3 regions of the Mesorhizobium sp. USDA 3734 genome follow, and region 2 is predicted to be linked to each of the others. Evidence: predicted binding sites of a transcription regulator. Region 2 holds the regulator's gene; each other region holds the start of a gene.
What was found. Region 2 encodes LexA, which represses DNA repair genes until DNA is damaged. Its sites were predicted from a motif close to TGTTCNNNNTGTGTTCNG; they were not measured.
Positions count from the first base shown of each region.

Region 1 (7,764 bases), 1.2 Mb from region 2:
TTCGACCGCGCCGCCGGCTGGCTTTATGAAGGCATGGCGAAAGCCTTTTCCAACAATGCGGCAAGGCTGGCCGTGCGCGGCGAGGATCCGTCGCTGTTGTCGGCACAGGATCCGGCGAAGGTGGCGCGTGCCAACAAAGCGAACTCGATGGCTTACCAGCCGGCGTTGGAAAAGATCACCGGCTTCGACATCAACTGGAACATCGTCGCCTATCCGGACCTCGCCTGGGCCAAACAGGTCTTTCCCGGCGATGCCGACGATGTTGCGGTGGTGAAGCTCGCCGACGCCATCTTCGCTGCCTCGCGCGTGGATGTTGAGGATCCGATCGGCAACTGGAAAGCGCACAACGCAGCGCTGCGCAGCCGCACCGAATGGCTCAACGGCCATAATTTCCATGCGCTGCACTTCACCGGACCAGGCACCGACCTGACGGTTGGGCTGGCTGACGGCCATGAATGGATGGGCGGCGCCTCAACCGCCAAGAACGGCATCACCTGCAATCCCAACATCCCGACCGAAGAGGTCTTCACCACGCCGCATGCAAGGCGCGTCGAAGGCCATGTCTCCTCGACCAAGCCGCTCTCCTACCAGGGCACGCTGATCGACGAGATCTCGGTTCGTTTCGAAGAGGGCAGAATCGTCGAGGCCAAGGCTTCGAAGGGCGAGGACGTGCTGAAGAAGGTGCTCGACACCGACGAGGGTTCGCGCCGCCTCGGCGAGGTGGCGCTGGTGCCGCATTCCTCGCCGATCTCGGCGAGCGGCCTGTTGTTCTTCAACACGCTGTTCGACGAGAATGCCGCCTGCCACATCGCGCTCGGCCAGTGCTATTCGAAGTGCTTCGTCGACGGAGCCTCGCTCAGCCAGGACGAGATCGCGGCGCGCGGCGGCAACAAGAGCTTCATCCACATCGACTGGATGATCGGTTCGGACAAGATCGACATTGACGGCGTTCACAAGGACGGCCGCAAGGTGCCAGTGATGCGCAAGGGCGAGTGGGCCTGACCACTTGCGGAGGGGCCGATGACCTTCGACCTGGCGGTCAAGCGTATCTACGAACCACCTGCCCCCGATGACGGGCAGCGGGTTCTGGTCGACCGCATCTGGCCGCGCGGTGTCAGCAAGGAACACGCCGCGCTGGCACTGTGGCTGAAGGACATCGCGCCGAGCGACGAGTTGCGCAAATGGTTCGGACATGAGACCGAGCGCTGGGCGGAGTTTCAGAAGCGGTATCGTTCTGAGCTGGATGGGAATAGCGGGGCGGTGAGTGAATTGCGTGGCCTGCTCCGCCACGGCAAGGTGACGCTGCTTTATGGCGCGCATGACGAAGCGCATAACAATGCGGTGGCGCTGGCGGGGTATCTCAGCGCAGGCGCTCACAATTAGCCATCGCTAGCAACAGCATCGTCATCCTCGGCTTGACCCGAGGATCCATGCCGTGACCTCGGCCGTGGGACGCCACGGAGCAGAACCTGCACCGTTGCAACGCTCATAGGTCACGGCATGGATCCTATGGTCTGCGCCGCGTCGCTTCGCTCCTTGCTCCGCCATAGGATGACGAAGTGAGGGGCGCTCTACCTCCCACCCACTGCCTGCTCATAAACATCCGGCTTGAAGCCGACGAGGACGCTGTCGCCCAGTTCCAGCACGGGCCGCTTGATCATCGTCGGCTTGGCCAGCATCAGCGCCTTGGCCTTCTTTTCGTCGAGGCCCTGCTTGTCCTTGTCCGCCAGTTCGCGGAACGTCGTACTCGCCTTGTTGAGCAGCTTTTCCCAGCCAACCTTGCCCGCCCAGCCATCGAGCCGCTTGGCGTCCAGCCCCTCCGCCCTGAAATCGTGAAACCGGTAGGCCACGTCATGGCCCTCCAGCCAGACGCGCGCCTTCCTGACCGTGTCGCAGGTGGTGATGCCGTACATGGTGATCGTCAAAATGTGCTTCCCTTGGGTGACAGCCGAATCCGTCTCACAGACTAAAACCACCCTTCCCGCTTTGCCAGAGCCGTCGCCGTATCTCCATCTCACATGACGGCCAGGACATTGTCCTGGCCGTCATGTCTGTTTTCGACCCTACAGCGGCGAGAGCAAGATCCCGCAAGCCCGGGGGTTCGGCCTCAATAGTAGAAGCGCTCTTCGGTGATCTTGCCATTCTTGACCGTGTACAGGCCAACTTCATCCATGGTGACACGCTCGCCGGTAGCCTTTGGCGTTATGTCGAACTTGAAGCGCACCGCGAACTGGTCGCCGTTGACATAGGGTCCCTCGACCGACCCGCCATGCACTTCGTTGTTCTCCTGCCACCACTGGCCCTTCTGCCTCAGAGCCTCCTTGCCACGGGCGATCGCCATCGGCCCCTCCATGGCTTCGAGGCTGACGATATCATCGGCATTGTACTTCTCGGCCGCACCGGCATGATCACCCTGCTGGAGCAGTTCGGTGAAATCCTTGGCAATTTCCGCGATGGTCATTTGTGTTCCTCCTGTTCAGACGCACTGCAAATAGGGAACCGCCTGCGGCTTGCCATCGTCAATCCGCGCCGTAGCTGACAAGCCATGTCAGGATGATAGATATCGCACGGATTATATGACGACGATGTGAGCACATCACATCACGCTCAGCGGCCAACATTCCGGGAAAACGTACTTCTTCAGTCCGCGCAAGCTGTGCACAAGAGCGAACTCCCGTGCAACAAAGCTGATTGGATCGATAGGCTGTTGCGGGATAAGTTTCTGGTCATAGGCAAGTGTCAAATGTGGAACGAAACCGTCTGATGTGAGGCCTTCGCGCAGCATTTCGACGCCGAGCTTCCTGCTCAACTCACAAACCGGTCCGTCGTCGGCGAGAAGCACGAACGGATGCTTGGCCGGGCTACCCCTTGTCGCCGGGCGGCCGGGAAAGCTCCTGAAATGACGAAAGGTGACCTCGAACTCAGGCATCGCGATGCGCCGCCCCGATCGGGCGGCTGCAAAGACGGTTTTCGTTCGCAACCTCTTGTAATCACCGACGTGCTGCAGGCTGACATGAAACCGATGGTACAGCAGACGGGAGCCGGTTATCCCGCATTGGCTGCATAACCCGTTTTGACAATCGGCAAACCGAGAATAGTCCTTCGGCTGCAAGAACAAGCCGTAGAATACGCGATCCGGCCGTTTAGGCCGCCATGGCGGCTCTGGAATTCCGAAATCGAATTCGCCTTGCAGATACATACGCATACGCCGACAAGGAACGCTCCCGTTTTGGTCCACAACTAGAACAAAACAGGAACATACGTTTGAGTCAAGCGTGTATTGACCCGAAGTCTACGCCCCATAGCCGATGATGCCCTTTGAACCCAAGGAGGTCGTGGATCGCCCAATCGGCTCCGGTTTTTGGATATCGGTGGGACTAGCTTGGCAGGATGGGGCAATTGGCGCCACGGCGCAGGCTGATATGCGCCACGTCGCCGGCGCTGAATTGAAAACCTTCGGCCTGGCGCGGAGCATCGATGACAACAGGTGCACCCTCCCCCAGTTCGGCATGCAGGCGCAGCGTGCGGCCGTGAAAGACGATGCTGTTGACGCGCGCCGGCGCCGTGCCGGGCGCGGCCTCGGTCATCGCCAGCAAATCCTCCGGGCGCACGCCAATGGTCCGCACCTCGCCTTGCCCGGGTGACTGGCCGGTTTCAGAAATGGCCTCCAGCGGCAGGGTGCCGGCGGCGAAGCGCAGGCGATCGCCATCGCGGCCGATAAAGCGTGATTGCAGGAGATTCATGGTGCCGATGAAGCTCGCCACAAACTTCGTGGCAGGCTGGTCGTAAAGGGTGGCTGGCGGTGCGATCTGTTCGATGCGGCCTTTGTTCATGACGACGATGCGGTCGGAGATCGACAGCGCTTCGGTCTGGTCGTGGGTGACCATGACGAAGGTGGTGCCGAGCCGCGACTGCAGCCGTTTCAGCTCGACCTGCATCTGTTCGCGCAGATGCGCATCGAGCGCCGACAGCGGTTCGTCGAGCAGCAGCACGCGCGGCTCGCAGACGATGGCACGCGCCAGTGCGACGCGCTGGCGCTGGCCGCCAGACAGTTCGGAGACGCGGGCGCGAAGCTTGTCGGCAAGACCGACCATATCGAGGGCTTCGCCGGTGCGCTTTGCCTGCTCGGCTCTAGAAAGCTTGCGCAGCGAGAGGCCGAAGCCGACATTTTCGGCGACGTTCATGTGCGGAAACAGCGCGTAGTCCTGGAATACGGTGTTGACCGGCCGGTCGAAGGGCCGAAGTGCGGTGATGTCGCGGCCGTCGAGCAACACCTTGCCGCTCGACGGGCTTTCGAAGCCGGCAATGACCCGCAGGCTGGTGGTCTTGCCGCAACCCGAGGGTCCGAGCAGCGTAATGAACTCGCCGCTGATAATGTCGAGCTCGACAGCGTCGAGCCCGACGATGCCGCCGGGAAATATCTTTGAGACCGACTGCAGCCGGACGAGTGGATCAGGCGCCATCGCGAACCTCGGATGGCTTCGTGGTGTTGACCCAGAGGATCTGGCAACGCTCGGCGCCCGGATTGCGGAAGGCATGCAAAAGCGTGCTCTTGAAGGCGAAACTGTCGCCGGTCTTCAGCACATATTTTGTCGAATCCACCACCAGTTCGACCTCGCCGGCCAGCACGAAGCCGAACTCATGGCCGGCGTGTGCATAGGCCTCGGCGGTGCCACCAGCGGCTTCCACCGTTACCAGCATGCCGGTCAGCGTCGCGCCCGGCGGCGACAGCAGCGCCTTGGCGATGCCTTCCGACTTGACCGGGATTTGCCGCCGCTTGTCGGCACGCACGCAATAGAGATCGTTGACGGCATCGTTGCCATCGGCGATCAGCGCCGACGGCTCGATGTCGAGGGCGGCGGCGAGCGGCCAGATCACCTTGACGCGCAACGAGGACATGCCGCGCTCGATCTGGCTGAGCGCCCCGATCGAGACGCCGGCTTTTGCCGCAAGATCGGCCAGCGACAGCTTACGCTCCAGCCGGAGCGCCCGCACGCGCCGGCCGACGCGAATGTCGGCGTCGTCCTTTGGCTTTTCAGCCGCTTCGTCCAGCATGTCCATCAATTCGTCCTCGCCGCGCGGTGCTCCAGGGTTCACCCGCCTGCCTTGACCTTCTCAAACATCTTGGCGAGGTCGTCATTCTGTTTCATCGGTCCGGTGAAGATGGTGGTCTTCAGCATCACCTCCGGATCGGACGGCAGTTGCAATTTCTCCAGCTCCTCCTTCGGAACCGTGGCAAAGGCGGAACTCAGCGAGCTGCCATAACCATAGGCCTCGATCAGGTATTTGCCGGAGTCGGCGTCCAGCCGGCTGTTGATGAAGTCATAGGCGAGATCGACATTCTTGGCGTCCTTGAGCATGACGAAGCCGCAGGCCCAGGTCAGCATGCCTTCCTTCGGCTTCATGAACTCGACCGGCACGCCCTGCTTCTTCAGCGAGGTAGCCGACGCGTTCCAGGTCATGGCGGCGACCAATTGGCCGCTGGCCAGCGCCTGTTCGACCGAGGTCATGTCGGTGGTGTAGTTGGAGAGCAGCGGGCGCTGCTCGCGCAGCTTCTCGGCCACCTTGTCTATCTCGGCAGGGGTCATGTCGAACGGATTGACGCCGGCCAGAAGTGCGGCAACGATCGGCGTGTCATGCACGGCGTCGATGGTCGCCATGCGGCCGGCATACTGCTTGTCCCACAGAAGGTTCCAGCTCGCTTCCGGGTTCTTCACCAGATCGGTGCGGTAGAGGATCGAGGTGTTGCCCCAGTCCCACGGCACCATCCAGACCTTGCCGTCGCCTGCCTGCAGGTCGGGCAGGTTCTTGAACACCGGGAAGATCGAATCCCAGTTCTTGATGCGCTTGGTGTCGATCGGCTGCAGCAGGCCTTCCTTGTTCCAGCGCGCCACCTTGTCATAGCAGGGATGCGCAATGTCGGGGCGGAAGCCGGCCTTGACCTTGGTGAAGGCGTCATCGTCGTCGCCGAAGATCGAGGCCTCGACGCCATCGGGGTGCGCGGCGAGGAAGCTCTTGTTGAAATCGGGCAGTTCATAGCCCGACCAGGTGAAATATTGCAGCTTGTCGCCGGCGAAAGCGACGGTCGACGACAGCGCTAGCGCGAACGCCGTCAATCCAACGCAAACAGTCTTTGCAGAGATCGATTTCAGGTCGAATGCCATTGCAGTTCTCCTCTCTTGGTTTGTTTTGGTTGTGATGGATCGGCGGGCGCCGGCGCGGACAGGCCGCGATGGCGCAGGATTTCGGCAGCTGCCGCGATGACGAAGGACACCGCCAGGATCGTCGTGCCCAGCGCCATGACCGTCGGCAGCGATCTCGGGAACCTGAGCTGGCTCCAGATGTAGAGCGGCAGTGTCGGCTCGGTGCCGGCCAGGAAGAAGACGACGATGAATTCGTCGAAGGAGATCAGGAAGGCCAGCATGAAGGCCGAAACGATGGCAGGCAGGCTGAGCGGCAGCATGACCCGCCGGAAGGTCGTCCAGTCGGAGGCACCGAGATCGAGAGCCGCCTCGCGAATGGTTTTCGGAATGGCGGCGAAGCGGCTGCGCATGATCACCACGGTCGTCGGCAGCGCCACCAATATGTGGCCGAGAACGATGGCGATGCGCGATGGACCGAGACCGATGAGGTTGATGAGGATGAGCAACGATATGCCGACGATCACGCCTGGGATCAGGATCGGCAGTCGGGCTATGGCGCTGATGGTGGCGGCCAGCGGCGAGCGGCCATAGAGGTCCATGTAGGACACGGTGATGCCGCAGAGCGTTGCGCCAGTGGCGGCAATGACACCGATGACGAGGCTGTTCAAGAGCGCACTGGTCAGCGCCGAATTGCCGAACAAGGTCGCGTACCATTGCAAGGTAAAGCCTTGCAGCGGAAACGCTGCCTGGATCGAGTTGTTGAAGGAAAACAGCGGGATCAGCAGGACCGGCAGATAGAGAAAGACCAGATAGGCAATAACGTAGGCGCCAAGCCAGCCGCCGCCTCGCTGTGTGTGCCGCCCCTCGCTCATGTGCGGCTGCCAAATCTGCGGTCGGCAAAGCGCGCGACCAGCACGACGCACAGGATGACCAGCATCACGGCGACGGAGAGTGCAGCCCCAAACGGCCAGTCATTGGCCTTGCCGAACTCAGCCTGGATCAGTGTGCCGATCATGGTGCTGGCCGGACCGCCGACGAGAGCCGGCGTGACATAGTCGCCGACCGTCGGCACGAAGACGACGAGGGCTGCCGCCAGCACGCCCGGCATCGAATTGGGCAGCACGACACGGCGAAAAGAGGTGAATGGCCGCGCGCCGAGATCGGAAGCGGCCTCGACCAGCGATTTCGGGATCGTGTCCAGCGCCACATAGATCGGCAGGATGGCGAACGGCGCATAGGCGTGCGCCAGCGTGACGACAACGGCGGCCGGCGTGTTGAGAAAGGCCAGTGTCGGCTCGGACCAGATGCCACTTTCGATCAGCGCCGAGTTCAGCACGCCATTATAGGCAAGCACGATCTTCCAGGCGAAGACGCGCAAGAGATAGCTGGTCCAGAACGGCAGCGTCACCAGGAACAGCAATAGCCCGCGCCGCCGGCCGGCGTGGAAGGCAAGGTAGTAGGCGACGGGATAGGCAGTAACGACCGTGGCCAGCGTGACCAGGGCGGCGATAATCAGCGAGCGCAGCGTCACCGTCCAGTACAGCGGATCGGACACCACAGTTGCGAAGTTCGCCACGGTGAAACCGGCGCCGAGCAGCGAACCGTCATTGCCGCGGAAGGC
Region 1 covers NZ_JBWCCW010000001.1:4,104,058-4,111,821, forward strand. The annotation lists gene ACZ89F_RS20145 (aminopeptidase) at 1-1,002, shown strand, start outside; gene ACZ89F_RS20150 (DUF488 domain-containing protein) at 1,021-1,383, shown strand; gene ACZ89F_RS20155 (ArsC family reductase) at 1,572-1,925, opposite strand; gene ACZ89F_RS20160 (SnoaL-like domain-containing protein) at 2,108-2,461, opposite strand; gene ACZ89F_RS20165 (2'-5' RNA ligase family protein) at 2,597-3,199, opposite strand; gene ACZ89F_RS20170 (ABC transporter ATP-binding protein) at 3,378-4,463, opposite strand; gene ACZ89F_RS20175 (cupin domain-containing protein) at 4,453-5,061, opposite strand; gene ACZ89F_RS20180 (ABC transporter substrate-binding protein) at 5,094-6,164, opposite strand; gene ACZ89F_RS20185 (ABC transporter permease) at 6,149-7,015, opposite strand; gene ACZ89F_RS20190 (ABC transporter permease) at 7,012-7,764, opposite strand, start outside.
Region 1: the regulator LexA is predicted to act here: its motif matches at 3,242-3,259, upstream of ACZ89F_RS20165 (2'-5' RNA ligase family protein).

Region 2 (7,764 bases):
CAGCGGATCGTCCTTGATGCCAAGCTCGCCCAGAACCTCGTGCGCGGTCTTCTGCATGATCTTGGCGCGCGGATCGTAGTTCTTGTAGACACGGTGGCCGAAGCCCATCAGCCGGAACGGGTCGTCCTTGTCCTTGGCGCGGGCGATGAACTCCGGGATGTGATCGACATGGCCGATCTCGCCCAGCATGTTGAGCGCCGCTTCGTTGGCGCCACCATGCGCCGGGCCCCAAAGGCAAGCGATGCCGGCAGCGATGCACGCGAACGGGTTGGCGCCCGACGATCCGGCGAGACGAACGGTCGAGGTCGAGGCGTTCTGTTCGTGATCGGCGTGAAGTATGAAGATGCGCTCCATGGCGCGCGCCAGCACTGGATTGATCTTGTACTCCTCGCACGGCACGGCAAAGCACATGTGCAGGAAGTTGGCAGCGAAATTCAGCTCGTTCTTCGGGTAAATGAAGGGCTGGCCGATGTGGTATTTATAGGCCATCGCCGCGATCGTCGGCATCTTGGCGATCAGCCGCATGGAGGCGACCATGCGCTGGTAAGGGTCGGAGATGTCGGTGGAGTCGTGGTAGAAGGCCGACAGCGCGCCGACCACGCCGCACATCACCGCCATCGGATGCGCGTCACGGCGGAAGCCGGTGAAGAAGCGCGACATCTGCTCATGCACCATGGTGTGGCGCGTCACGCGGTAATCGAAATCGTCCTTCTGCGCCTTGGTCGGCAATTCGCCGTAGAGCAGGAGATAGCAGACCTCGAGGAAGTCGCCGTGTTCGGCCAACTGGTCAATCGGATAGCCGCGGTGCAAGAGGATGCCGGCGTCGCCGTCGATGAAAGTGATTTCGGATTCGCAGCTTGCCGTCGAGGTGAAGCCGGGATCGTAGGTGAAGGCGCCGGTGGTGGAATAGAGCGAGGCGATGTCGATGACATCAGGCCCGACCGAACCGCTTCGCACCTTGAATTCGTGAGTCTTGCCGGCGAATTCAAGCGTTGCCGTGGCCTCCTGGGTCTTGCCGCCCAAATCCAGTTTTTTCGCAGCTTCGGTCATTGCAAACTCCTTGTTGTTTCCTCATGCCGGCAAAGGCAAAATCTTGCAAAGCGACACGTCGAAATCACCGCAATGCGCGTATTCGCCACCGCATTTCAGGAGGTGCGTGCCAGATTGGGCCAAGGCCTAATGTTGCACTGCGAAACCCGCCTTTCAATGCCAATCTTCTTGGGCCAGTTTGCTCCTAATCGATTTGATCGGTTATGCGCGCCAGGCTTTCCTCGCGGCCGAGCACGGCGAGCACATCGAACACGCCCGGCGAGGTGCTCTTGCCGGTCAAAGCGGCGCGCAAAGGCTGGGCCACGGCGCCGAGCTTGTGGCCACCAGCGAGTGCAACCTCGCGGATCGTGGCCTCCGCTGCAGCGGCCGTCCAGTCACCTGTAAGCCCGTTCAAAGCTTCGTGAGCACCGCGCAGGATCTTGCGGGCATCGTCATTGAGCAGAAGGGCGGCCTTGTCATCGATCGGCAGCGGTCGCGTGGCAAACAGGAAGGCTGCGCCATCGACGAGTTCGACCAGCGTTTTGGCGCGCTCCTTCAGGCCCGGAAGTGCTGCCAGCAACTGCGCCTTGTTGGCGTCGTTCAAGCGCGAGGCCATTGCCGGGCCACCCTCCAGATAGGGCAGGGTGGCGATGAAGATATCGAACAGCTCGGCATCGCTCATGCGGCGCATATGCGCACCGTTGATCGCTTCCAGCTTGGCGAAATCGAAGCGGGCCGCGCCCTTGTTGACATCGCCGATGTCGAACCAGGAAATCATGTCCGTGATCGACATGATCTCGTCGTCGCCATGGCTCCAGCCGAGACGCGCCAGGTAGTTGAGCAGCGCCTCCGGCAGGTAGCCCATGGCGCGATAGGCCTCGACGCCAAGCGCACCGTGCCGCTTCGACAGCTTGGCACCATCGGCGCCGTGGATCAGCGGGATATGCGACATGGACGGCACGTCCCAGCCCATGGCGTCATAGATCACGGTCTGGCGGGCGGCATTGGTCAGATGGTCGTCGCCACGGATGATGTGGGTGACGCCCATGTCATGGTCGTCGACGACGACGGCATGCATATAGGTCGGGTTGCCGTCCGAACGCAGGATGATGAAGTCGTCGAGATCCTTGTTGGGGAAGCGCACCTCGCCCTGGACGCGGTCATGGACGATGGTCTCGCCCTCGGTCGGCGCCTTGATGCGAATGGCGCCCTTGGCGCCCGCAGGCGCCTCTGAGGGGTCGCGGTCACGCCAGCGGCCGTCATAGCGGGGCGGCAGGCCCTTGGCTCTGGCGGCCTCGCGCATTGCCTCCAGCTCGGCCGGCGTCGCGTAGCAATAATAGGCCTTGCCCATACGCACCAGTTCCTCGGCCACCTCACGGTGGCGCGGCGCACGCTCGAACTGCGACACCGGCTCGCCGTCCCAGGTCAGGCCGAGCCAGGAAAGTCCGTCGAGAATGGCAGCGGTGGCGGCTTCGTTGGAGCGTTCGCGGTCAGTGTCCTCGATGCGCAGCAGCATCGTGCCGCCAGTGTGCTTTGCATACAGCCAGTTGAACAGCGCCGTGCGCGCTCCGCCTATGTGCAGGTAGCCGGTGGGCGAGGGGGCAAAACGGGTGACGACCTTGTCGGACATGGAACTCTCGGAAACCATCTGAAGCGGGGTGGTGTCGCGCGGACTTTCGCGCGGTTGGCGTTCATGTAGCATAGGGTGTCGAGGGCGCAAGGGGCAGACCCGATGGCTGGACGAGGCTGGGGCTCGGATCAGGGCGAGGACGCTGTCATTGGCGTCAGCGAACGGTCCCTTTTTGCGCCTCTGCCAGCCCCGCTGCCGCCACCGTCGACCCTTGCGCCGGCTCCCGGCAAATCGCCGTTACAAGCGGATGCCGCCGCCTCTGTTCCAGTTGCCGAAACCGGCAGGATCGTGCGCGTGCGCCGGCAAATCGGCCTGGTATCACTGCCTCGCCTGCGCCATAGCGTGGCCACAGCAGCGGTCCTGGAACTCGACCGAGGCGTGACCTTCCTGCTGGTGCCGGTCTGCCTGGCGATCGGAGCGATCGGCTATTTCTCGTTGGCGGCAGAGCCCGACTTAGCAAAACCCGTCGCGGTCGTCGCCCTTGCGGGGCTCTGTGCGCTTGTCTCGCGTTCATGGCCGAAGACTCATCTGTGCTTCATGGCGGTACTTTTGTGCGCGCTCGGGCTGCTTGCTGCAAAAGTCGAGACGTGGCGCGCGGGCACGCAGATGCTGGGTTCGGAAATCTCGACGCAGGTGACCGGCCGGGTCGTCTCGCTCGACCGGATGGAGACCGGCCGCATCCGGTTGACCATCGACGTGACGTCGACCGCAAGGCCGAAATTGCGCTATGCGCCGGAGCGGGTGCGGCTTTCGGCAAGAAAGATCCCGACAGACATAATCGCCGGGTCCCTGATCACTGGATATGCCAAGCTGTTGCCGCCGACCGGTCCGGTGCGGCCGGACAGCTACGACTTCTCCTTTGACAGTTATTTCGCAGGCATCGGCGGCAGCGGGTTCTTTCTCGGCAATCCAAAGCTTGTCGTCACCGATGACGGCGACATGCCGCTGTCGGCCCGCCTTTCCTCCAGCGTGGAAAATGCCCGTGAAGCGATTGCCGACCATATCAGGGCCAGCGTCGGTGGTGCCGAAGGCGAAATCGCCGCTGCGCTGATCGTCGGGGTACGCGCCGGCATTCCCGATGAAATCAATGAAGCGATGCGGCGTACCGGCATCTACCACATCATCTCCATTTCCGGGCTGCACATGGCGCTGGTCGCCGGCACCATCATGGGTTTGCTGCGCGGTGCCTTCGCCCTGTTCCCGGACTTTTCCGCGCGCCGTCCGGTCAAGAAATATGCAGCCGCCGCGGCACTGTTCTCGATCGCCGCCTATCTCATCATCTCTGGCGTCGTCGTTGCCGCCGAGCGCAGCTTCATCATGCTGGCGGTGATGCTGATTGCCGTGCTGTTCGATCGGGCAGCACTCACCATGCGCAATCTGGCGATCTCGGCGATCGCCGTCATTGTGGTGTCGCCGCATGAGGTGGTCGGCCCGAGTTTCCAGATGTCCTTCGCGGCGACCGCAGCACTTGTCGGCGCCTATGCCGGCTGGTCGGATCATCGTGCGGGGAAAACCAGACCGCCGCCGCCAAAGCGATCCTTGCCTGGCTTCCTGACGCGAAAATTCCTGCTGGCGGCGGGAGGCTTGGCCATGACATCCATCATCGCCGGCAGCGCCACGGCGCTGTTTGCCATCTGGCATTTTCAGCGCGTGTCGCCGCTCAGCCTGTTCGCCAATCTGGCCATCATGCCGATTGTGTCACTGGTTGTCATGCCTTTTGCCGTCCTCAGTGCGCTGGCGATGCCCTTTGGCGCCGATGGTCCCTTTCTCTATGTGATGGGCAAGGGCCTGACGGCGATGATCGCCATGTCCGGATGGATTTCCGAGCGTTCACCTGTCGATGGGGTCGGATTGATTTCGCAGCAGTCCGTGCTGCTGGTGGCGATTGCCCTGGTCATCGCGACGATGGCGACGACGTGGCTGCGGCTTGCGGCTCTTCCCTTCGCGCTTGTTGGCCTGTTGACCTTCTCGGATACGCGCACGCCGGACGTGCTGATCTCGGAGGACGCCCGACTGGTTGCGTTGCCGATCGGCGGCGGCGAGCTCGCCGTCAGCCGCGCACGGCCGAACGAATTCACGGTCGACAACTGGAAACGCGCACTGACATCCGAAACCATCGTCGTGCCGGAGGTGTTCGACAAGGGCGACGGGCAATTCGAGATCGCGGATGCCCCGGAACTGCCGCCGGGATCGCCGTTCTATTGCACCTCGGGCGTCTGTCTGGCCAGGCACACGTCCGGTGCGATCATTGCCTATGTCGAAGACCGAAAAGACACCTGGAAAGCCTGCGGCTTTGCCGAGCTGATCGTTGTCAATGACGCGACGGCCTATGACGCCTGTCACAATCCGCTGGTTCTCGTCATCACCAAGCGACAACTGGCTCGCAAAGGCAGCGCTGCCATCTTCTTCGATCGCCAGTCGGCGACCACGCCGGCAACCGTCAGCTTCGCGGTGGACAGGCCCTACCGGCCCTGGCATGTGCAACGCAAATTCTCACGCGAGGCGAGGGGACTGCCGCCCTTCAAGAAACCCGAGAAGCCAGTGGTTAAACCGCAGCCACCTCAGTAGCGGCGGATCAGGCCGACGAGCTTGCCTTGCACCTTGACCCTGTCCGGGCCAAAAATACGGGTTTCATAGGCTGGATTGGCGGCTTCGAGAGCAATCGAGGCGCCCTTGCGGCGGAACCGCTTCAGCGTTGCTTCCTCTTCATCCACCAGCGCCACGATGATTTCACCAGGGCTCGCCGTATCGGCATTGCGGATGATGACGGTATCGCCGTCGAAGATGCCGGCATCGATCATCGAGTCGCCCTTGACCTCCAGGGCATAGTGCTCGCCGCCCATGATCATGTCCGGCGGCACAGAAATCGAGTGCGTCTGATGCTGGATGGCATCGATCGGCACACCTGCCGCGATGCGGCCCATCACCGGGATCGAAATGGCGGAGACCACGTCGTCGTCATTGCCGGCCGAAGACATCCGCGAAGGCGCCGGCTTGACCTGACGGCCAAGGCCGCCTTGACCAAGACTGCCCTGGATGATGCTCGGCGAGAACTTTTTTGCCGCGTTGAGGCCGGGAGCGATCGAATCCGGCAGCCGCAACACTTCCAGCGCGCGTGCCCGGTTGGGCAGCCGGCGAATGAAGCCGCGCTCCTCCAGAGCCGTGATCAGCCGGTGAATCCCGGATTTGGAGGCAAGATCGAGCGCCTCCTTCATCTCGTCGAAGGATGGCGGAATGCCGCTTTCCTTGAGGCGTTCATGGATGAACATCAGCAGTTCGTGTTGCTTGCGCGTCAGCATGGCGGCCCCCAGGGTACCTGAAACCAGAATCAGAAAAACAAACCCAGAACAAACACTATCTGTTCCAGTTGTGTTCTGCAACTGTTTAAAGTTTAATGAATTTGTTAAGGTGGCGGAAATTATTCGGCGTTTTCCAGCGGGTCTCGTCGCCGGCTGCATGCCGTCAAAGTGCCCTTTCCCGCATTGAAATTGTTATGGTTAATTGCCTGTGGCCCATCCCGAGCTCAGGTTTGGCATGATCCGCCGATAAGCCCTCGACGGGAGAATTGCCAGTTTTCCTGGGGGCTCGTTTGCCGTGAACGAAACGAAGCCAAAACGCCAACCTTGGTTAATTATCGCAGCCAGCGCTGGCCACCAGCAATGAACGCGTTTGCGAGCTGGAAATTCGTCCCTCGGTCATCTGACTAAGGGGGAGCCGGCGACAACAGATCGTCGAGAGGGCTGCGTCAGGTAACGGCCTCCTTGACGGCGAAACGCTGGTCCTTCCATGCACCCGTGCGCAGAATGTCTTCCAGCACCTCAACCGCCAGCCACACATCCTTGTAGCCGACATAGAGCGGCGTGAAGCCGAAACGGATGGTCGATGGCGCGCGGAAGTCACCGATCACCCCACGCTCGATCAGCGCCCGCATGATTTGATAGCCATGGTCGTGAAGGAACGATACCTGGCTGCCGCGTCTGGTCGCGTCGCGGGTGGTCTCCAGCGTGAGACCATAGGCGCCGCACTTCGCTTCGACGAGCTGGATGAACAGTTCGGTCAGCGCGACGCTCTTCTTTCGCAATGCCGCCATGTCGACGTCGTTCCAGATGGCAAGCGCACCCTTGAGCGCCCGCATCGACAGGACCGGCTGCGTGCCGCACAGAAAGCGGCGGATGCCGGTGCCGGCAACATAGCCCCGTTCGAAGGCAAAGGGCCGCACATGCCCCCACCAGCCGCTGAGTGGCTGGCTGATCTCGCCGTGGTGGCGCTGCGCGGCATAGATAAAGGCCGGCGCGCCCGGACCGCCGTTGAGGTACTTGTAGGTGCAACCGATGGCGAAATCGGCATTTGCGTGGTCGAGCTCGACCGGCAGAGCACCCGCGGTGTGGCAGAGATCCCAGACGATCAGCGCTCCGGCCGCATGAGCCTTGCGCGTCAGCGCCGCCATGTCGCGCAGTTCACCCGATTTGTAATTGACGTGGTTGACCAGCACCACCGCGACGCTTTCGTCGATCAGCTCTTCGATGGTTGGCGCGTCGACGCCCGCGAGGCGCAGCAGGACGCCATCCCTGGTCGAGGCCACGCCTTCGGCGATGTACAGGTCGGTGGGAAAACTGTCCCCCTCGGCGACGATGGCCAGCCGGCCGGGCCGCATCTGCAGCGCCGCATGCAGCACCTTGTAGATGTTGGTCGACGTCGTGTCGCAGACCACGGTCTGGCCTGCCGCGGCTCCTATCAGTCGCCCGAGCTGGTCGCCGAGTTCGATCGGCATCTCGAACCATCCGGCTGTATTCCAGGCTCGGATGAGATCCTGGGCCCATTCCTGGGTCGCCGCTTGCTGCAGTTCGCCGAAAACGGCATGCGACGCTGCCCCCAGTGAATTGCCGTCGAGATAGATCACCCCCTCCGGCAGAATGAAACGATCGCGCATGGCACGCAGCGGATCCGTGGCATCCATCGCTTCGATTGCAGCGAGATCAGGTATTCCACTCATGGTCGGTCAGTCCTCGGTTATTCGCGAAGGGTTTTCCGCCACAAGCGCTTCCCCTCAGTGTGCCTGTTTTCATTTCGATGATGTCAGAGCCGGGTGCGGACCGTCCACAGCT
Region 2 covers NZ_JBWCCW010000001.1:2,875,338-2,883,101, forward strand. The annotation lists gene gltA (citrate synthase) at 1-1,050, opposite strand, end outside; gene gltX (glutamate--tRNA ligase) at 1,235-2,659, opposite strand; gene ACZ89F_RS13760 (ComEC/Rec2 family competence protein) at 2,762-5,227, shown strand; gene lexA (transcriptional repressor LexA) at 5,221-5,958, opposite strand; gene kynU (kynureninase) at 6,405-7,652, opposite strand; gene kynA (tryptophan 2,3-dioxygenase) at 7,736-7,764, opposite strand, start outside.

Region 3 (7,764 bases), 1.2 Mb from region 2:
GATGGCCGACAAGAATGGGCCAGACGGAACCGGAGAAACCGGCCGCGGCAAGCAGCATGAGCCCGACATCCGCGATGACGATCTTGAGCGCCGCCGGCGTGACCTTGAAGCTTCGCTTGCGACAAGGCGGCCGGACCGGCTCGAGGGGAAAGACGACGCGAAAGCGGGCAGTGTGGCCGGATATGGCCAGGCGCTCAAACTCTCCAGCGAGTTTATCGCCGGGGTCGTAGTGGGTGCCGGCATCGGCTGGATCATCGACCGTCTGGCGGGGACATCGCCATGGGGTCTGATCGTGTTTTTGCTGCTTGGCTTTGGCGCCGGAGTGCTCAATGTGATGCGTTCCGCCGGCGTTGTGGCAGAATTCGGACAGGGCGATAAATCGCGCCGTGACCAAGACGACAAGAAATGACCGCGCACCATGTGCGGTAATGGTAACGAGGCCGTACGCGGCATTGACGGGGTTTGAACGTGGCAGCTGACAAGGTCGATCCGATCCACCAGTTCCATATCAACAAGCTGATTCCGATCGACATCGGCGGCTATGACCTGTCCTTCACCAATTCGGCGTTGTTCATGGTCGCAACCGTGGTTGTCGCGGCGGCGTTTCTGTTTCTCACGACCTCGAGCCGCAGCCTGGTTCCTGGCCGGCTTCAGTCGGTCTCCGAGATGGCCTACGAGTTCGTCGGCAACATGTTGCGCGACGCCGCCGGCACGCAAGGCATGAAGTTTTTCCCGCTTGTATTCTCGCTGTTCATGTTCGTGCTCGTCGCCAACCTGCTCGGCCTGTTCCCGTATTTCTTCACCGTCACCAGCCACATCATCGTCACCTTCGGCCTTGCCGTGCTGGTCATCGCAACCGTGGTCATCTACGGCTTCATGAAGCATGGTTTCGGTTTCCTGAAGCTGTTCGTCCCGCATGGCGTGCCGGTCTTCCTGCTGCCGCTGGTGGTGCTGATCGAGGTGATCTCCTTCGTGTCGCGCCCGGTCAGCCTCTCGGTTCGTCTGTTCGCCAACATGCTCGCCGGCCACATCACGCTGAAGGTGTTCTCCGGCTTCGTCGTCAGCCTGAGCGCGCTCGGCGCGGTCGGCGTCGCCGGCTCGATCCTGCCGCTGGCAATGGCGGTGGCGCTGACGGCACTGGAACTGCTGGTCGCCTTCCTGCAGGCCTACGTCTTTGCCGTGTTGACCTGCATGTATCTCAACGACGCCCTGCACCCCGGGCACTGATCAAGAGTTTCCGGCCCAAGAGTTTTCCAACATTGGCGCCGGATGGAATCGCAACGGAATTTTAGATCCAAAGGAGTTGAACAAATGGACGCAGAAGCAGCAAAGTACATCGGCGCCGGCATCGCTTGCCTGGGCATGGGTGGCGCAGGCATTGGCCTCGGCAACATCTTCGGCAGCTACCTGGCGGGCGCTCTGCGCAACCCGTCGGCTGCTGATGGCCAGTTCGGCCGCCTGATTTTCGGCTTCGCCGTGACCGAAGCTCTGGGCATCTTCTCGCTTCTCATCGCGCTTCTGGCCCTGTTCGGCTGAGCACTCGGGAAGATTGGACAGGCCGGCCGCGCAAGCGGCGGGCCTGAATTTCGGGGATAGTCCATGTTCGTGACATCTGCCTTTGCGCAAGAGTCCGCGCCATCAGCCGATACCAGCCATGCTGCGACGGAAGGCGACACGCATTCCGGCACCAGCGTGCCTGCTGAAGCGCATGGCACGTTTCCGCCATTCGATCCGGCGACGTTCCCGTCGCAGCTTCTGTGGCTGGCGATCACCTTCGGGCTGTTCTACCTCTTCCTGAAGCGGGTTGTGATGCCGCGCGTCGGGGGCATCATCGATGTCCGCAACGATCGCATCAGCAAGGATCTCGACCAGGCAGCCAAGTTGAAAGGCGAGGCCGATGCCGCCGTTGCTGCCTACGAGCAGGAACTGGCGGAAGCCAAGACCAAGGCCAACGCGATCGGCCAGCAGGCCAACGATGCGGCCAAGGTGGAAGCCGAGACCGCGCGCAAGAAGGTCGAGGCCGCGCTCGATGCGAAGCTTGGCGAGGCCGAAGCCCGCATTTCTTCCATCAAGGCCAATGCCATGAAGGAAGTCGGCAGCATCGCCGAGGACACCGCTTCGGCGATCGTCGAGGCCCTGGTCGGTGGCAAGGCCAGCAAGGCCGAGATCGCGGCCGCGGTCAAATCCGTGGCCCGGTGAGGAGCGCATCATGGATTACACATCTCTCGCGACGCTCTGGGCCACGATAGCCCTCATCATTTTCCTGGGCGTTGCCGTCTATATCAAGGTGCCTGGCATGATCGCCAAGGCGCTCGACGCCCGTGCCGCCAGGATCAGCAATGAGCTGGATGAAGCGCGCCGGCTGCGTGAGGAGGCCCAGCAACTGCTCGGCCAGTACCAGCGCAAGCGCAAGGAAGCCGAGCAGGAGGCCGCCGACATCGTCGCTGCCGCCAAGCGCGAAGCCGACATGCTTGCGGCGGACGCGCACAAGAAAACCGAGGACTACGTCGTCCGGCGCACCGCGCTTGCCGAACAGAAGATCGGCCAGGCCGAGCGTGATGCCATCAGCGAAGTCCGTGCCAGCGCCGTCGATATCGCCGTCGAAGCAGCACGCACGCTGCTCGCCGGCAAGATCGACGCCAAGGCCGGCGCCGACCTGTTCAAGGCTTCGCTCGCGGATGTGAAGTCGAAGCTGAACTGAGCCTCCTGCACTGAAGAAGAAACGAAGCCGCCCGGGAAACCTGGCGGCTTTTTGCTGCGCGGATAATCTCCCCCCTCGAGGGGGAGATGTCGCCGAAGGCGACAGAGGGGGTCGGCTCGACTGGGCGCGACGCCATCTTGTAGCGAAGAAAAGGTCGGCGCTTCACGCGCGGCGACCCTCTCTGGCCTGCCGGCCATCTCCCCCTCGAGGGGGGAGACTGCTGTCGCAGCCGCTCAGCTCAATCCAATCCGACGAGGCTCTCTTCTTCCGCCACCTCAACGCCGCCCAATCTGAACGGCGCAAACGACACGCGGTGCAGCCGCGCGACCGGGCCGTGCGCTTCGATCGCCGTGCGATGGCGGACCGTGGCGTAGCCCATATGGACTTCGAAGCCGTAGCGGTTGTGATGGTTGCCGCAGCCGCACATCATGCGGTCGCGCATCACCTTGGCGACGATCGAGGCGGCGGCGATCGACTGCGAACGCTGGTCGCCCTTGATCAGCGCGCGCCCTTCACAAGGCAGCCCCGGCGGCACGTCGCGTCCATCAGCGAGGGCAAGCTTCGGTTGAACCGACAGCCCAACCAGGGCACGGCGCATCGCCTCCAGGCTGGCCTTGAGGATGTTGCTGCCGTCGATACCCTCGGCGCTGATGGAGGCCATGGAAACCGCCTGCGCGGAGCCGAGAATGCGCAGGAACAGCGCTTCCCTTTGCAAATGGCTGAGCCGCTTGGAATCGTCGAGCCCGTCCGGAATGTTGGCGGGGTCGAGCACCACCGCCGCGGCGACCACCGGGCCGGCCAAGGGGCCGCGGCCGGCCTCGTCCATCCCGGCGACTGGCCACAGGCCGTCCGCCATCGCCTTCGTCTCGAAGGAGAAGTCGGGTTTCTCGATGATCTCAAAGAGAAGCGGAGAATCGGAACGCGCGCGAGCCATGTTGCGGCGAGGTTCGCATCGGCTCCGATTCTCCGCAAGTCCCTCCGGGTCGGGTGGGGCGCCGGACCGGGAGGGCACCGTCTGCAGGCCGGGGCAGGCCGGACGGGATTCTTGGGCTCTGCGACAGATCAAACCGCCGCGGTGATTTGCAGTCTCAAAGCAGCGTCAGCTGCAACTGATCCTTGGCGGCGGCAACGAACTGGTCGGTCCGCAGCGTGCGCCGTTCGGCATTGAGGCCGAGCCGCTTGGCGGTGATCTCGAAGCGCCGGCCGATCTGCCAGGCATAGGGACCGGCGCCCTTCATGCGCTTGCCCCATTCCGAATCGTAGTCCTTGCCGTCGCGCATCGAGCGGATCAGCGACATCACATGGCGGTAGCGATCAGGATAATGACGCAGCAGCCAGTCCTTGAAGATCGGGCTGACTTCCAGCGGCAGGCGCAGCACGACATAGCCTGCCTCACGGGCGCCGGCGGCACGTGCCGAATCGAGGATGCGTTCCATCTCCTGGTCGGTCAGGCCGGGGATGATCGGCGCCACCATGACCGAAGCCGGAATGCCGGCATCCGAAAGCTGCCGGATCGCCTCCAGCCGCTTGGTCGGCGTCGACGCGCGGGGCTCCATGGTGCGTGCCAGCATGCGATCGAGCGTCGTCACCGACAGCGCCACCTTGGCGAGCCCGCGCTCCGCCATCCGCGACAGGATATCGATGTCGCGCGTCACCAGAGCGGATTTTGTCACGATGCCGACCGGATGGCCGCGCGCTTCCAGCACTTCGAGGATCTCCCGCATGATCCGGTATTGCTTCTCGATCGGCTGGTAGGGGTCGGTGTTGGTGCCGATGGCGATGGTGCGCGGCTGGTATCCGTCCTTCGACAACTCCTTGTCGAGCAATCGCGCCGCGTCCGGCTTGGCGAACAGCTTCGATTCGAAATCGAGACCCGGCGACAGGCCCATGAACGAGTGCGTCGGCCGGGCAAAGCAATAGACGCAGCCATGTTCGCAGCCGCGATAGGGGTTGATCGAACGGTCGAAGGAGATGTCGGGCGATTCGTTGCGGGTGATGATGGTGCGCGGCTTCTCGACCTGCACTTCGGTCTTGAAGGGCGGCAGTTCTTCCAGTGAATTCCAGCCATCGTCGAACACATGCCGGCTGACCGGCTCGAACCGGCCGGACGGATTGATGCCCGCCGACCTGCCGCGGTTGCGGTCCGGTCGGACGCGCACGCCACTCTGCTCGATCATCGCATTGGCCATCTCGGCTCTTCCTGCTCCGAAAGCTGCAATGTCGGCGCGCACGATCTGTTCCATCTTCGCCCGCTCCCAGGGACTGTCCATGTTGTGTCGAATCGCTCTGTTCATGAAATTATTCCTATTTTGTCGATGAGAACAAAGCAAGAACTTTTTATGGTGCGCTGCAATAACTGGCGCTGTGCCGCGCTTTCCGCTATTCGGCTAATGATGCTCAGTGTTCTCATCGAAACCCGCAATGACGAGGAAGGCCTTACCCGTACGCTCGCCTCGCTGATTGGCGGCGCGGTCGAGGGCGTCGTGCGTGAAGTCATCGTCTGTGACACGGGCTCCACCGACCAGACACATCGTGTGGCCGAACATGCCGGCTGTCAGTATGTGACTGGTGGCGTCACTGCCGGCATCCGCCAGGCCAAGGGGGACTGGCTGCTGCTGCTGGAGCCGGGCGCGCGGCTGGTGGAGGGGTGGATCGACGCGGTCGTCGACCACACAGCCAGGCAAACCATGGCGGCACGGTTTTCGCGGGCGCGCGGCAGCCGCACGCCGTTCCTGGCGCGCGTCTTTTCGGGAAACCGCGCCTTGGCCGACGGATTGCTGATCAGCAAGCGTCAGGCCGCGGCCTCGGCCAAGAGTGCCGGCAGCGCCGAGGCTATCGCCCGCGGCCTCGCGACGAAGCGGCTCGACGCCGAGATCTGGGTAGCGCCGGTCAAGCAGAAGCATCGCTCCCCGAAATGATTTTTTGCACCTGCTCTGTCCATTGTGCATTGCACAAAATCCGACGCGGGGTTAGCTTCCCGTCCAGGCGGTGAATTGGGTTTGGGTCATGCCGAGTGGCGAGCACCGATGCGGCATCGGTGGTGCTCCCGTAGCCGAGGACCCAATGAACCTTTCAACATCAGACAAATCCGGCACGGCCAGTCTCGAGGCCATTGCGCGCAACGGCAGCCTGTTGCGACGCATCGCGGTGCGCATTCCGACCTATCTCAAGGATCTGCGCGAAAACCCTGCCTGGCTGCCGATGTTCGTGCTGGCGCGCACAATGCCTGGACGCCGCATGCATTGGCTGGGCGCAAAACGCGCTCAGACGGTCGGCAATGCGGTGGATACGATGTTTGCCGGCGTCGAACGGGAAGCCGTGGTCGAAGCGCTGCGCTCCGACGGACTGTTTTCAGGCCTGGTCCTGCCGCCTGATATCCATGAGGAGATTGCTGACTTCGCCGGACGCACGCCTTGCTTCGGTAATTTCGACCGCCGCCTCGAATTCATGCCGGGTGAACATGCCGAGGCCGAGAAGCACTTTGGCCGCTCGCTGCTCAGCGGGCATTTTTTCGAGCGCATCCTCGACTGCCAGGCGGCACTCGCCATCCAGCGCGATCCGCTGCTTCTGGATGTTGCCGCGCACTATCTCGGCGGCCAGGCAAAACTGATCACGACACGGGTCTGGTGGAGTTTTCCGACGGGTGCCGCTTCGGATGCCGACAAGAACCTTGCCTCGCTCGGCAAGTATCATTTCGACCTCGACGACTGGCGCATGCTGAAATTCTTCTTCTATCTCCGGCCGGTCGATGCCGACACAGGCCCGCATGTCTATGTCCGGGGCAGCCACAAGCGCCGCAGCCTCAAGCATCAGCTCACCCTGCTGGTCGGCCATCCCGCGCAAGAGGTTCTGGATGTCTATGGCGAGCAGAGCCCTGTGACGCTGACGGGCGAGGCCGGGCTTGGCTTCGTCGAGGACCCCTTCGGCTTCCACATGGGCACCGTGCCGGCACGCACGCCGCGGCTGATGATGGAAGTCGGCTTCGGCGTATCGCCGCCGTCGCGCCGGCGATTCCATGGCGAGCCGGTCATTCGCTGAGCCTGTTTATCCAGCCTTGGTGCCGCGCCGCAAATGCTCGTCCAGGCGCGGCATGATCTCGACGAAGTTGCACGGCATGTGCCGGTAGTCGAGTTGCGCCTTCAGGATGCCGTCCCACGCGTCCTTGCAGGCGCCGGGTGAGCCCGGCAGCACGAAGACGAAGGTGGCGTTGACGACGCCGCCGGTCGCCCGGCTCTGGATCGTCGAGGTGCCGATCTTATCGTAGGAGATGCGGTGGAACACTTCCGAAAAGCCGTCCATGCGCTTTTCGAAGATCGGCTCCAGCGCGTCCGGTGTCACGTCACGGCCGGTGAAGCCAGTACCGCCGGTGGTGATGACGACATCGATATCCTTGTCCCGTGACCACGCCAGAACCGTGTCGCGGATTTTCTCGCGATCGTCGGTGACGATATCGCGGGCGGCCAGGATGTGGCCGGCCTCGGTGATGCGGTCGGCCAGCGTCTGGCCGGATTTGTCGTCGGCGAGGCTGCGTGTGTCCGAAACGGTCAGCACCGCTATGCGCACGGGAACGAAGGAACGGCTCTCGTCAATTCTGGCCATCAGCGCCCTCCGATGCGATGCTGCGCGTCGCGGCGACGAACCAGTCGGGCTGGCGGCCGCGGATCTCGGCGGCCGCGCGCTTGGCGACATTGCCGGTCTCGAACAGGCCGAAGCAGGTCGCGCCGGACCCGGACATTCGTGAAAAACCCGATCCAGCCTTGTTCAGCCAGGAAAGCGCCCTGCCGATGGCGGGCTGCATGGCCAGCGCTGCAGGCTCGAGATCGTTGCGGGTGATCTCCAGCCAGTTGCGCAGGCTGTGAAAATCGATGCTGCGCGGCAGCGGCGGCAAGGCCTCATTGTCGCGCCGGGAAAGTGCTGCGAAGACATCCGCCGTTGAGACTGGGGTACCGGGATTGACCAGCACCAATCCAAGCGCCGAAAAGTCCGGCACCATCGACAGCTCGTCCCCAATGCCGCGCGCGACCAGCGGCTTTGCCGCCAGGCACATCGGCACATCGGCGCCA
Region 3 covers NZ_JBWCCW010000001.1:4,083,737-4,091,500, reverse strand. The annotation lists gene ACZ89F_RS20085 (AtpZ/AtpI family protein) at 2-409, shown strand; gene ACZ89F_RS20080 (F0F1 ATP synthase subunit A) at 469-1,227, shown strand; gene ACZ89F_RS20075 (F0F1 ATP synthase subunit C) at 1,312-1,536, shown strand; gene ACZ89F_RS20070 (F0F1 ATP synthase subunit B) at 1,600-2,199, shown strand; gene ACZ89F_RS20065 (F0F1 ATP synthase subunit B) at 2,210-2,701, shown strand; gene ACZ89F_RS20060 (ribonuclease HII) at 2,940-3,635, opposite strand; gene ACZ89F_RS20055 (PA0069 family radical SAM protein) at 3,790-4,944, opposite strand; gene ACZ89F_RS20050 (glycosyltransferase) at 5,095-5,619, shown strand; gene ACZ89F_RS20045 (hypothetical protein) at 5,765-6,739, shown strand; gene moaB (molybdenum cofactor biosynthesis protein B) at 6,746-7,300, opposite strand; gene ACZ89F_RS20035 (4-(cytidine 5'-diphospho)-2-C-methyl-D-erythritol kinase) at 7,287-7,764, opposite strand, start outside.
Region 3: the regulator LexA is predicted to act here: its motif matches at 5,019-5,036, upstream of ACZ89F_RS20055 (PA0069 family radical SAM protein).